2 regions of the Streptomyces sp. NPDC016640 genome follow, and region 2 is predicted to be linked to the other one. Evidence: riboswitches for the same ligand, from Rfam matches in the RefSeq annotation. Region 2 holds a riboswitch; the other holds the start of a gene.
What was found. Region 2 has a riboswitch for cobalamin ahead of ACF07S_RS21325 ((2Fe-2S) ferredoxin domain-containing protein). Riboswitches for the same ligand answer to the same signal wherever they lie in the genome.
Positions count from the first base shown of each region.

Region 1 (4,635 bases), on a different contig from region 2:
CGGGTCCGCGCACGTCGTCCTCCGGCGGTTCCCTGCGGGGGATCGCCGGCCGTCCGGTACGACGACGGCGGCACGCTCCCCAGTGACCGAAATCTCTTCACCGGCCCACCCGACCGGCCGAAGACGTTCGCCGGGGGCGCCCGGGGCCCTGTCACGGGGCCGCCCGCGCGACACGGCGGCGGCCCCGCCATCCGGCGGAGCAGCCGCCCCCTCTTACGGTCACCGCGATGCCCATTCCAGTTCATCTTCCGTTCATCCTGGTTACCTACGTTCAACCAGCCAATGACCTCGAACGATTGCCTGGGTAAATGGAAAGCTTCTCGCTGATCCTCGCGATTGTGGTGGTAACCGCACTCGCGTTCGATTTCACGAACGGTTTCCACGACACCGCGAACGCGATGGCGACGACCATTTCGACCGGTGCGCTCAAGCCCAAGGTCGCGGTGGCCATGTCCGCCGTGCTGAACCTCGTGGGCGCCTTCCTCTCGGTGGAGGTCGCCAACACGATCTCCAAGGGCCTCGTCGACGAGGCCGGCATCCGTCCCGAGGTCATCTTCGCCGCACTGGTCGGCGCGATCCTCTGGAATCTCCTGACCTGGCTGGTCGGTCTGCCGTCCAGTTCCTCGCACGCCCTGATGGGCGGGCTGATCGGCGCCACCGTCGCCTCCGCCGGGTTCGGCGCGGTGCACGGCGACGTCCTCGTCACCAAGGTCCTGATCCCCGCGATCGCCGCCCCGCTGGTGGCCGGCCTCGCCGCGATGATCGCCACCCGCCTCACCTACCGCCTGGGCAGGAAGGCCGACGGCAAGGCCTCCGAGAAGGGCTACCGCGCCGGGCAGATCGCCTCCGCCGGCCTGGTCTCGCTGGCCCACGGCACCAACGACGCCCAGAAGACGATGGGCATCATCACCCTCGCCCTGGTCGCCGGCGGCACCCTCGCCCCCGACTCCGACCCGCCCCTGTGGGTCATCCTCTCCGCGGGCGTCGCCATCGCGCTCGGCACCTACCTCGGCGGCTGGCGCATCATCCGTACCATGGGCAAGGGCCTGACCGACCTCCGGCCGCAGCAGGGCTTCGCCGCCCAGACCAGCGCCGCGACGGTCATCCTGGCCTCCTCGCACCTCGGCTTCTCGCTGTCCACCACGCACTCCGTCTCCGGCTCCGTGATGGGCGCGGGCCTGGGCCGCAAGGGCGGCGTGGTCCGCTGGTCGACGGCCACCCGGATGTTCGTCGCCTGGGGCCTGACGCTGCCGGCGGCGGCCCTGGTCGCGGCGGTCGCCGAGTGGGTCTGCGGCTTCGGCTCCTGGGGCACCGCCCTCGTGGCCGTCTTCCTGATCGCCTCCAGCGCGGCGATCTGGAAGCTGTCCCGGCGCGAGGTCGTCGACCACACCAACGTCAACGACCACGGCGTCCCCGGCGAGGAGCAGCCCGGCGTGGTGACCCAGGCCATCGCCGCGGTGACCCCGCCCCCGGTCGGCACCGTGCCGGAGGAGCTCGCCGCCACCATCCCGGCCCCCTCGTCCACCGACCCGGCCGCCCCGCCGGCCAGGACCGCCGTCTGACCGCGTCCCGGCACGAAGGAAGAAGAGCACCATGAAGATCGACTGGGCGGCCCTCGGCTCCGTCTTCGGCGTCAGCCTCGTGGCCACCGTGGTCCTGGTGGCCCTGTTCACCCTGGGCATCAACGGCCTGTCCCGCCAGGAGCGGGCCGCCGCCGAGGGCCGGTCCGCCACCCTGGCGGTCACCGGCGCCTACGCCTGCTTCGCGGCGTGCGCGGCGGCGGTGGCCTACGGCATCTACCTGATCGTGGCCTGATCCTCGTCACGGATCGTCACCGTCCGAGCGGGCGGTGCGGGAGCCCCGGCCCCGCACCGCCCGCTCGTGCGCACGAACCCGGCACACGCGGTTCACCCACCGGAACCTCCTGTGGGCCTCGGCACACTTCAGCCTCGCAGGTCAACGCCAGGTTGACGGCTCTTCCGGGGCCGTGGTGGACTGCCTCAGCCATTACGGCGGCAGGAGAGGAAGCCGGTGCGAGTCCGGCGCGGTCCCGCCACTGTCACCGGGGTCACCACCCCGGGAGCCAGGAACTCTCACCGCCGGTCTCGTCGAATCAGGGCGCGGACACCCTGAGTGAGGACCCATCGCCATGCGCGGCAGCCTGTTGAGGTCGACCAGCCGAGCCCCGTCCCGTCCCGGGGCCGTTCCCGGCGGACGCCCGGCCGGCTGAACCCATGGGTGCCGATCGCGTCTTCGCGTACGGCGCCGCCGCCGGCCTCCTCGGCGACCTGCTCCTCGGCGATCCCCGCCGCGGGCATCCGGTCGCCGCGTTCGGGCGGGCCGCGGCCGCCGTGGAGCGGGTGCTGTGGCGGGACGACCGGGGCCGGGGCGCCGTGCACACCGCCGTGTGCGTCGGCGGGGCCGTCGCGCTGGGGGGCCTCGCCGCCCGCTGCGTACGCTCCTCCCCCGCCGCCTCCGTCGCCCTGACCGGTGCCGCCACCTGGGCCGTCGTCGGCGGCACCTCGCTGGCCCGTGAGGCGCGGGCCGTCGGGCGGGCCCTGGAGGCCGGGGACGTCGAGGCCGCCCGGGCGCGGCTGCCGCACCTGTGCGGCCGGGATCCGCAGGCCCTGGACGCCGACGGGATCGCCCGCGCGGTGGTCGAGTCCGTCGCCGAGAACACCTCCGACGCCGTGGTGGGTGCCCTGGTGTGGGGCGCCGTCACCGGGGTGCCGGGGCTGCTCGGGTTCCGCGCCGTCAACACGCTGGACGCGATGGTCGGCCACAAGTCCCCCCGCTACCGCCGCTACGGCTGGGCCTCCGCCCGCCTCGACGACGTCGCCGGCTGGCCCGGGGCACGGCTGACCGCCGTACTCGCCGCGCTCTGCGGGCCCGACCCGCGGGGCGCCGTACGGGCGTGGCGCGCGGACGCGGCGAAGCACCCGAGCCCCAACGCCGGGCCCGTGGAGGCGTCCTTCGCGGGCGCCCTCGGCGTGCGGCTCGGCGGCACGCTCTCCTACGGCGGGCGGGTCGAGCACCGGCCCGTGCTCAACGGCGGCGGCCGTGCCGTGGCCGTGGCCGACATCGACCGGGCGGTACGGCTCTCGCGGCGGGTCGGCTGGCTCGCGCTCGGGGCCGGGGCCGTCGCGCGGCTCGTCGTGAAGGGACGTACCTCATGAGCGGTGGAGGTCTGCTCGTCGCCGGGACCACCTCGGACGCCGGCAAGAGCGTGGTGACCGCCGGGATCTGCCGGTGGCTGGTGCGGCAGGGGGTCAGGGTCGCGCCGTTCAAGGCGCAGAACATGTCGCTGAACTCCTTCGTGACCCGGGAGGGCGCCGAGATCGGGCGGGCCCAGGCCATGCAGGCCCAGGCCTGCCGGGTGGAGCCGGCCGCGCTGATGAACCCGGTGCTGCTCAAACCGGGCGGCGAGCAGTCCAGCCAGGTCGTCCTGATGGGCAGACCGGTCGGCGAGATGAGCGCGCGCGGCTACCACGGAGGACGCCAACAGCATTTGCTGGCAACGGTGTTGGAGTGCCTGGAGCAATTGCGGGGCACGTATGACGCGGTGATCTGTGAGGGGGCCGGCAGCCCGGCCGAGATCAACCTGCGGCGGACGGACATCGTGAACATGGGCATCGCCAGGAACGCCGGGCTCCCCGTGCTCGTCGTCGGTGACATCGACCGGGGCGGCGTCTTCGCGTCGTTCTTCGGTACCGTCGCCCTGCTGTCCCGGCAGGACCAGGAACTGGTCGCCGGGTTCCTGGTGAACAAGTTCCGGGGTGACGTGTCGCTGCTGGAGCCGGGCCTGGAGATGCTGCACGGCCTGACCGGACGGCGGACGTACGGCGTGCTGCCCTTCCGGCACGGCCTCGGCATCGACGAGGAGGACGGACTCCGCGTGTCGCTGCGCGGTGCCGTACGGGAGTCCGTGGTGGCCGCGCCGGTCGGCGAGGACGTGCTGCGGGTCGCCGTGTGCGCGGTGCCGCTGATGTCCAACTTCACGGATGTGGACGCGCTCGCCGCCGAACCGGGTGTCGTGGTGCGGTTCGTGGACCGGCCCGAGGAACTGTCCGACGCCGACCTGGTGGTCGTGCCGGGGACCCGCGGGACCGTGCGCGCCCTGGAGTGGCTGCGGGAGCGCGGACTCGCGGACGCGCTGCTGCGGCGGGCGGCCGAGGGCCGGCCCGTGCTCGGGATCTGCGGCGGCTTCCAGATCCTCGGCGAGCGGATCGAGGACGACGTGGAGAGCCGGCGGGGACGGGTCGACGGGCTCGGACTGCTGCCCGTGCGGGTGCGGTTCGCCCGCGAGAAGACCCTCACCCGGCCGGAGGGCGAAGCCCTCGGGGAACGGGTCGAGGGGTACGAGATCCATCACGGCCTCGCCGAGGTCCTCGGGGGAGAGCCCTTCCTGGACGGCTGCCGGGTCGGCCAGACCTGGGGCACGCACTGGCACGGCTCGCTGGAGTCGGACGGATTCCGGCGGGCCTTCCTGCGCGAGGTGGCCGCCGCCGCGGGGCGCCGCTTCGTGCCGGCCCCCGGCACCTCGTTCGCCGCGCTGCGCGAGGAGCAGCTCGACCGGCTCGGCGACCTGATCGAACAGCACGCGGACACCGACGCGCTGTGGCGGCTCATCGAGTC
Region 1 covers NZ_JBIBRG010000018.1:58,189-62,823, forward strand. Annotated here, with positions in the region: gene ACF07S_RS29670 (anion permease) at 309-1,562, shown strand; gene ACF07S_RS29675 (hypothetical protein) at 1,594-1,815, shown strand; cobalamin riboswitch at 1,975-2,116, shown strand; gene ACF07S_RS29680 (cobalamin biosynthesis protein) at 2,235-3,176, shown strand; gene ACF07S_RS29685 (cobyric acid synthase) at 3,173-4,635, shown strand, end outside.
Region 1: another riboswitch for cobalamin. It lies ahead of ACF07S_RS29680 (cobalamin biosynthesis protein); the one in region 2 lies ahead of ACF07S_RS21325 ((2Fe-2S) ferredoxin domain-containing protein).

Region 2 (4,635 bases):
CTGGAATGCGCGGCCCACAAGCTGGCGCCGATCTGCGACAACTGCCAGTGCAAAGTCCTCGGGCACGGGCACCAGGCCGACGGGCAGTTCTTCTGCTGCGCCCACTGCGCCCGTGCGCGCGGTTACGAGGCCCTCACGGACAGCGCATAGCCGCGCACGTCCTTCCGGGTCCGGTCCCGGTCCCCGGCAGCCCGTACACACGGGCACCGGTCCGTTCCCCACCCGTGTGGGACCGCAGATCCTCCCGGCCAGGAAACCGGTGCACAGCGGGCACCAGGTCCTTTCGCGGGCGCTCGACCGCACTCCGGCTCCCCGGGAGGTCAAGGGAGCAGGGTGCGGGCGACGAAGACGCGGCAGGTCGGGCGGTGGTTGCCCGCACACGCCGGATGTTCCTCGACGGCCGTCCGGGCGCACGGGTGGCCGGACGGTCCGGGGCGGCTGCTGCCGTGCGGATCGGCTCACCCGGCCCTCTTGGCGTCGGCGTGTGCTCGCGGGACCGCCCGCACGCGTCACCGCCTCCTCGTAGAGGCGGTGACAGGCGGTATCCCGTCATCCCGACAGCCGCTTCAAAGCGGGTTCATGCAGATACGTGGCGTTTGCCCGGGTGCCTGTCACCGATCACGGCATTCGCCGACCGCTCGCGCGAAAGGCGACGTCCCAGTGAGCACACGAGGTGGCACGGCCCTGGTGACGGGAGCCTCCTCCGGCATCGGAGCGGCCTACGCCGGACGACTGGCCTCCCAGGGATGGGACACCGTTCTCGTGGCCAGAAGGGCGCAGCGGCTCGACGACCTCGCGCAGCGACTGCGCGAGACGGCGGGCACCATGGTGGAGACCCTCGTGGCCGACCTGTACGAGCCCGACGACCTGGTACGGGTGGCGCGGCGCGCGGCGGACGACGACGTCGGGTTCCTCCTCAACAACGCGGGGATCAACGGCTACGGCCCGTTCCCCGGTCTCGAACCGGAACTCATGGCAAGGGTTCTCGGCGTCAACGTCCTCGCCGTCACCGCACTCACGCGGGCCGCGGTCCCGGCCATGCTGGAACGCGGGCACGGCACCGTGGTCAACGTGGCCTCGCAGCTGGCCTTCGCGGGCGCGCTGCCGCCGCACCCGCTGCCCGAACGCGCCGTGTACGGCGGCACCAAGGGCTACGTGGTCACCTTCACCCGCACCCTCGCCGCCGAACTGGCCGGCACACCGCTGCGGATCCAGGTGCTGTGCCCGGGGCTGACCGCCACCGAGTTCCACCGGTCGCGTGGTGACAAGCCCGTCCCGGGACGGGACCGGTCCGTGCACGAGGACGGCGGCATGCCCGTGGACCAAGTCGTCGACGCGTCACTGGCCGCGCTGGGCACCGGCGAGGTGGTGTGTGTACCGGGACTCGAGGACCCGGCCCTGATCGACGGTCTGGCAGAGGCCGAACTGGCGATCCGCACGGCGGCCCGCCGGGGCGGGAGCTGACCCGGCCCGCCCGCACGGCGGACGACCGCCTCCCGGCGGTTCCGGGGCGGGACAGCCGGAACCGGTCAGGTGAGGAAGGAGGGGCGGCCGGACACGGCGGTGCGCGGCCGGTGCCCGGGACGGGGCCGACGGCTCGCCGGCGCGCGGCGGCTTCGGGGAACCGGCTGTCGTCAGGCGACAGCGCCACCCACGGACGGCTCCGGGAGGTGATGGCGGGGGTGTGCGGAGGAGCCGGCTCGGCTCCCGGATCCCTGCACTCGCGGGAGCGGGGTGGGTGCGTGCGCCGAGGGCCCGGCGCCCCCGCCGGGGCGCCGGCCGGCGGGGGGCAGGGCGCGACGAGTCGGCTGACCGGCGCCCGCAGGACGCGGAAGGCAGTGCGTTCGCCCGGCCGGCGCGGCAGCGGCTCAGGACGCCGTGCGACGCTTCTTCGGTGTGAAGGCGTACAGGTCCAGGATCTCCGGCCGGGGCGCGACGCCGGGGCCTCCGGCACGCACCCAGGCGGCGATGTCCTCGGTCGCGTCCGGGTCGTTGACCAGTCCCAGCCACACCGGCCGTCCGCCGGCGGCACGGCCCTCGGCGGAGGGCCGTACGACGATGACGTTGGCCTGGTCGCAGACGTCGAGGCAGTCGGAGACGCGTACCGGCGCCACCTCGCGCAGGCGCTCGGTCTGGGCCGTGTGGTCGACGCCGGTGACTTTGGGACTGCCGCAGCAGCAGTCCCGGCACACGACGATCCGGCACGGCACCGGACCGGCCGCCGTTTCCCCGATCGGGTCGTCGCTCGTCGCTCCGGCAGGCGTCGCGGGCATGGCGCGCCGCTCCTCTCTCCGGGGAGATCCGCCCCGGTGGTCCGTCGAGGAGGCGACCGCGTGAGTCTCCTGGCTCTCGGGTCGATGCTCGTCCCGGCCTTCCCGCCCGCTGGGGGCCGTGGCCGTGTCGGGATCCGCTCGCCGATCACAGTGGCGGGACCGCGCCGGATTCACACCGGCTTCCTCGTTCCGCCGTCGCCCTTGTCGCCGGCCATCCTCCCATCGCGGGCGCGCCGGCACCACGGTGCCCCCTGTCCTCACCCGGCCGTGAGCCAGCGGGGAGACCCAGGAGCGGGTTCCCCGCCGGGACCTGACCGTCGTCCCGTCTCCGGTGCCTGCGGGGCCGTCGCGGGCGGTTGCAGCAGGACGGCGCCCGGCCGCGGGTCTGCGTCAGGCGCTCGGTCGCGTCGTCCTGCGTGCCGTAGCCGGCCTCTCCCGCGGCTTGCCGGGAGCATCCCGGAACCGAATCGGGTACGGGGCGAGCAGCGGACCGGCCCGGGACGGCCTGCCCGGCGGTCCTCGGCCCGCGGATGCCCCGGCCGAGCCGCCCGCGAACGGGAACCGGGCCTTCTCTCCCCGCGTTGAGCAGTACACGAGGAGAGACAGGACGTCTCATGATGTACGGATCGCAGTACGGCCCCGGCCCTTCGTACGGCGCGTACGACGCCCCGCGCCCCGCGCCCCGGTCGCGCCGTGGGCGGGCCGGGAAGGCCGGTCTTGTGATGGCCGGCTGGGTAGCTCTGCTCTGGGTGCTCGAGGCCGTCGACGCGGTGAGCGGCCATGCCCTGGACACCTTCGGCGTCAGCCCGCGCCAGGTGGGCGAACTGCGGGACGTCGTGCCCGCCGCCTTCGTCCACTTCGGCTTCGACCACCTCGCCGCGAACAGCGTGCCGCTGCTGGTTCTCGGATTCCTCGCCGCGCTCTCCGGCATGCGCCGGTTCCTCGCCGTCGTCACGGTGATCGTCCTCGCCGGCGGCCTGGGATTGTGGCTGACGGCGCCCGCACACTCCACGACCGGGGGTGCGTCCGGTGTCGTCTTCGGGCTCTTCGGCTATCTGCTGGTGCGCGGCTTCGTGAATCGCCGCGCCGGCGACATCGTCGTGGGCGTTCTCGTCGCCGCGGTCTACGGGTCACTCCTGTGGGGCGTCCTGCCGACGGCTGCCGGGATCAGCTGGCAGGGGCACCTGTTCGGACTGCTGGGCGGGGTGACCGCGGCCTTCGTGTTCCGGCGGCCGCGCGACGACCGCGGGAACGACCGCGGCGGTGCGCGCGCCCCGGGGACCTGGCGAAACTGACCGGCGCGGGGAGGCTGCGGCGGACGCGACACGTGGGACGGCCTGTCCGTGCGCACAGTCGCCGGCGGTCGGTGGGTGCCTCCGGTCCGGCTTCCGGTTCGGCTGCCCGCGGGAGGTCCGTGCCGGAGTGCACGCCGTGGAGGCGGAGCGTCCACGGCGTGGGTGGCAGGGGATCAGCGGGTGGCCGACGGGGTGCGACGGGTGAGCAGGACGCCCAGGGCGATCATGCCGATGCCCAGGAAGAAGTGCAGCCAGTTGTCGGCCGTGTTGACCGGAACGAAGTTCGCCGCGCTGTCGTGGTCGATGATCAGCCCGTAGATCCACAGGATCAGGTAGATCACGCCACCGCCGATGAGGAACGTGCGGGCAGTGGAGGCCGCGCGGGCCATGGCGATTCCGGCGACGCCGAACAGCAGGTGGACGATGTTGTGCAGGATCGATACCTGGAAAATCCCCAGGAGCTTGGCCTCGGAGTGGTGCTCGGCGAACTTCATGGTGTCGTAGTCGGTCGTGACACCGGGGATGAACCCGAGAACGCCCACCAGGAGGAACACTGTTCCGACGGCGAGCGCGGCCTGCTGGACCCTGGTCCGGCCGGCCGTGGGGGTGGCGTGATGGGTGGACATGATCGTGATGCCTCTTCCGGCGGTACGGGCGGCCGGAGCCGCGCACGATGAATCCGTTGGTTACCTCTTTACCGCCAGCTCACCTCTTCTGCCACCGCTCAGCGCGCTGCCCGGTCCGAGGCCTCCCGACCGGTTCCCTCTCCCGGCGGGGGTGAGTCCGGGGTTCCGGCAGGGAGCAGCAGGCGCGCGGGGTCGTCCTTCTCCGTCCCCGTGCCGGCAGGAATCCGCTGCGGCGTCCTGGGCCGGCCGGGTGGTGAGGGCCACGCCGTTGCACGGCCGCCGCCCCGGGCCCCGCCACCCGGCGACGGACCGCGGCGCGAACGGCTCAGGACGAGGTGACGGCGGCACGGGCGAGGGCCGCCGTCTCCTGCGGCGTACCGTCGACCGGGATGGCCGAGCCCGCTTCGTCGTCGCCCAGTGGCTCGAAGTCGGCGAACTGCG
Region 2 covers NZ_JBIBRG010000010.1:66,350-70,984, forward strand. Annotated here, with positions in the region: gene ACF07S_RS21315 (hypothetical protein) at 1-150, shown strand, start outside; gene ACF07S_RS21320 (SDR family NAD(P)-dependent oxidoreductase) at 661-1,464, shown strand; gene ACF07S_RS21325 ((2Fe-2S) ferredoxin domain-containing protein) at 1,869-2,273, opposite strand; cobalamin riboswitch at 2,336-2,462, opposite strand; gene ACF07S_RS21330 (rhomboid family intramembrane serine protease) at 2,996-3,568, shown strand; gene ACF07S_RS21335 (DUF4383 domain-containing protein) at 3,742-4,194, opposite strand; gene ACF07S_RS21340 (gluconokinase) at 4,520-4,635, opposite strand, start outside.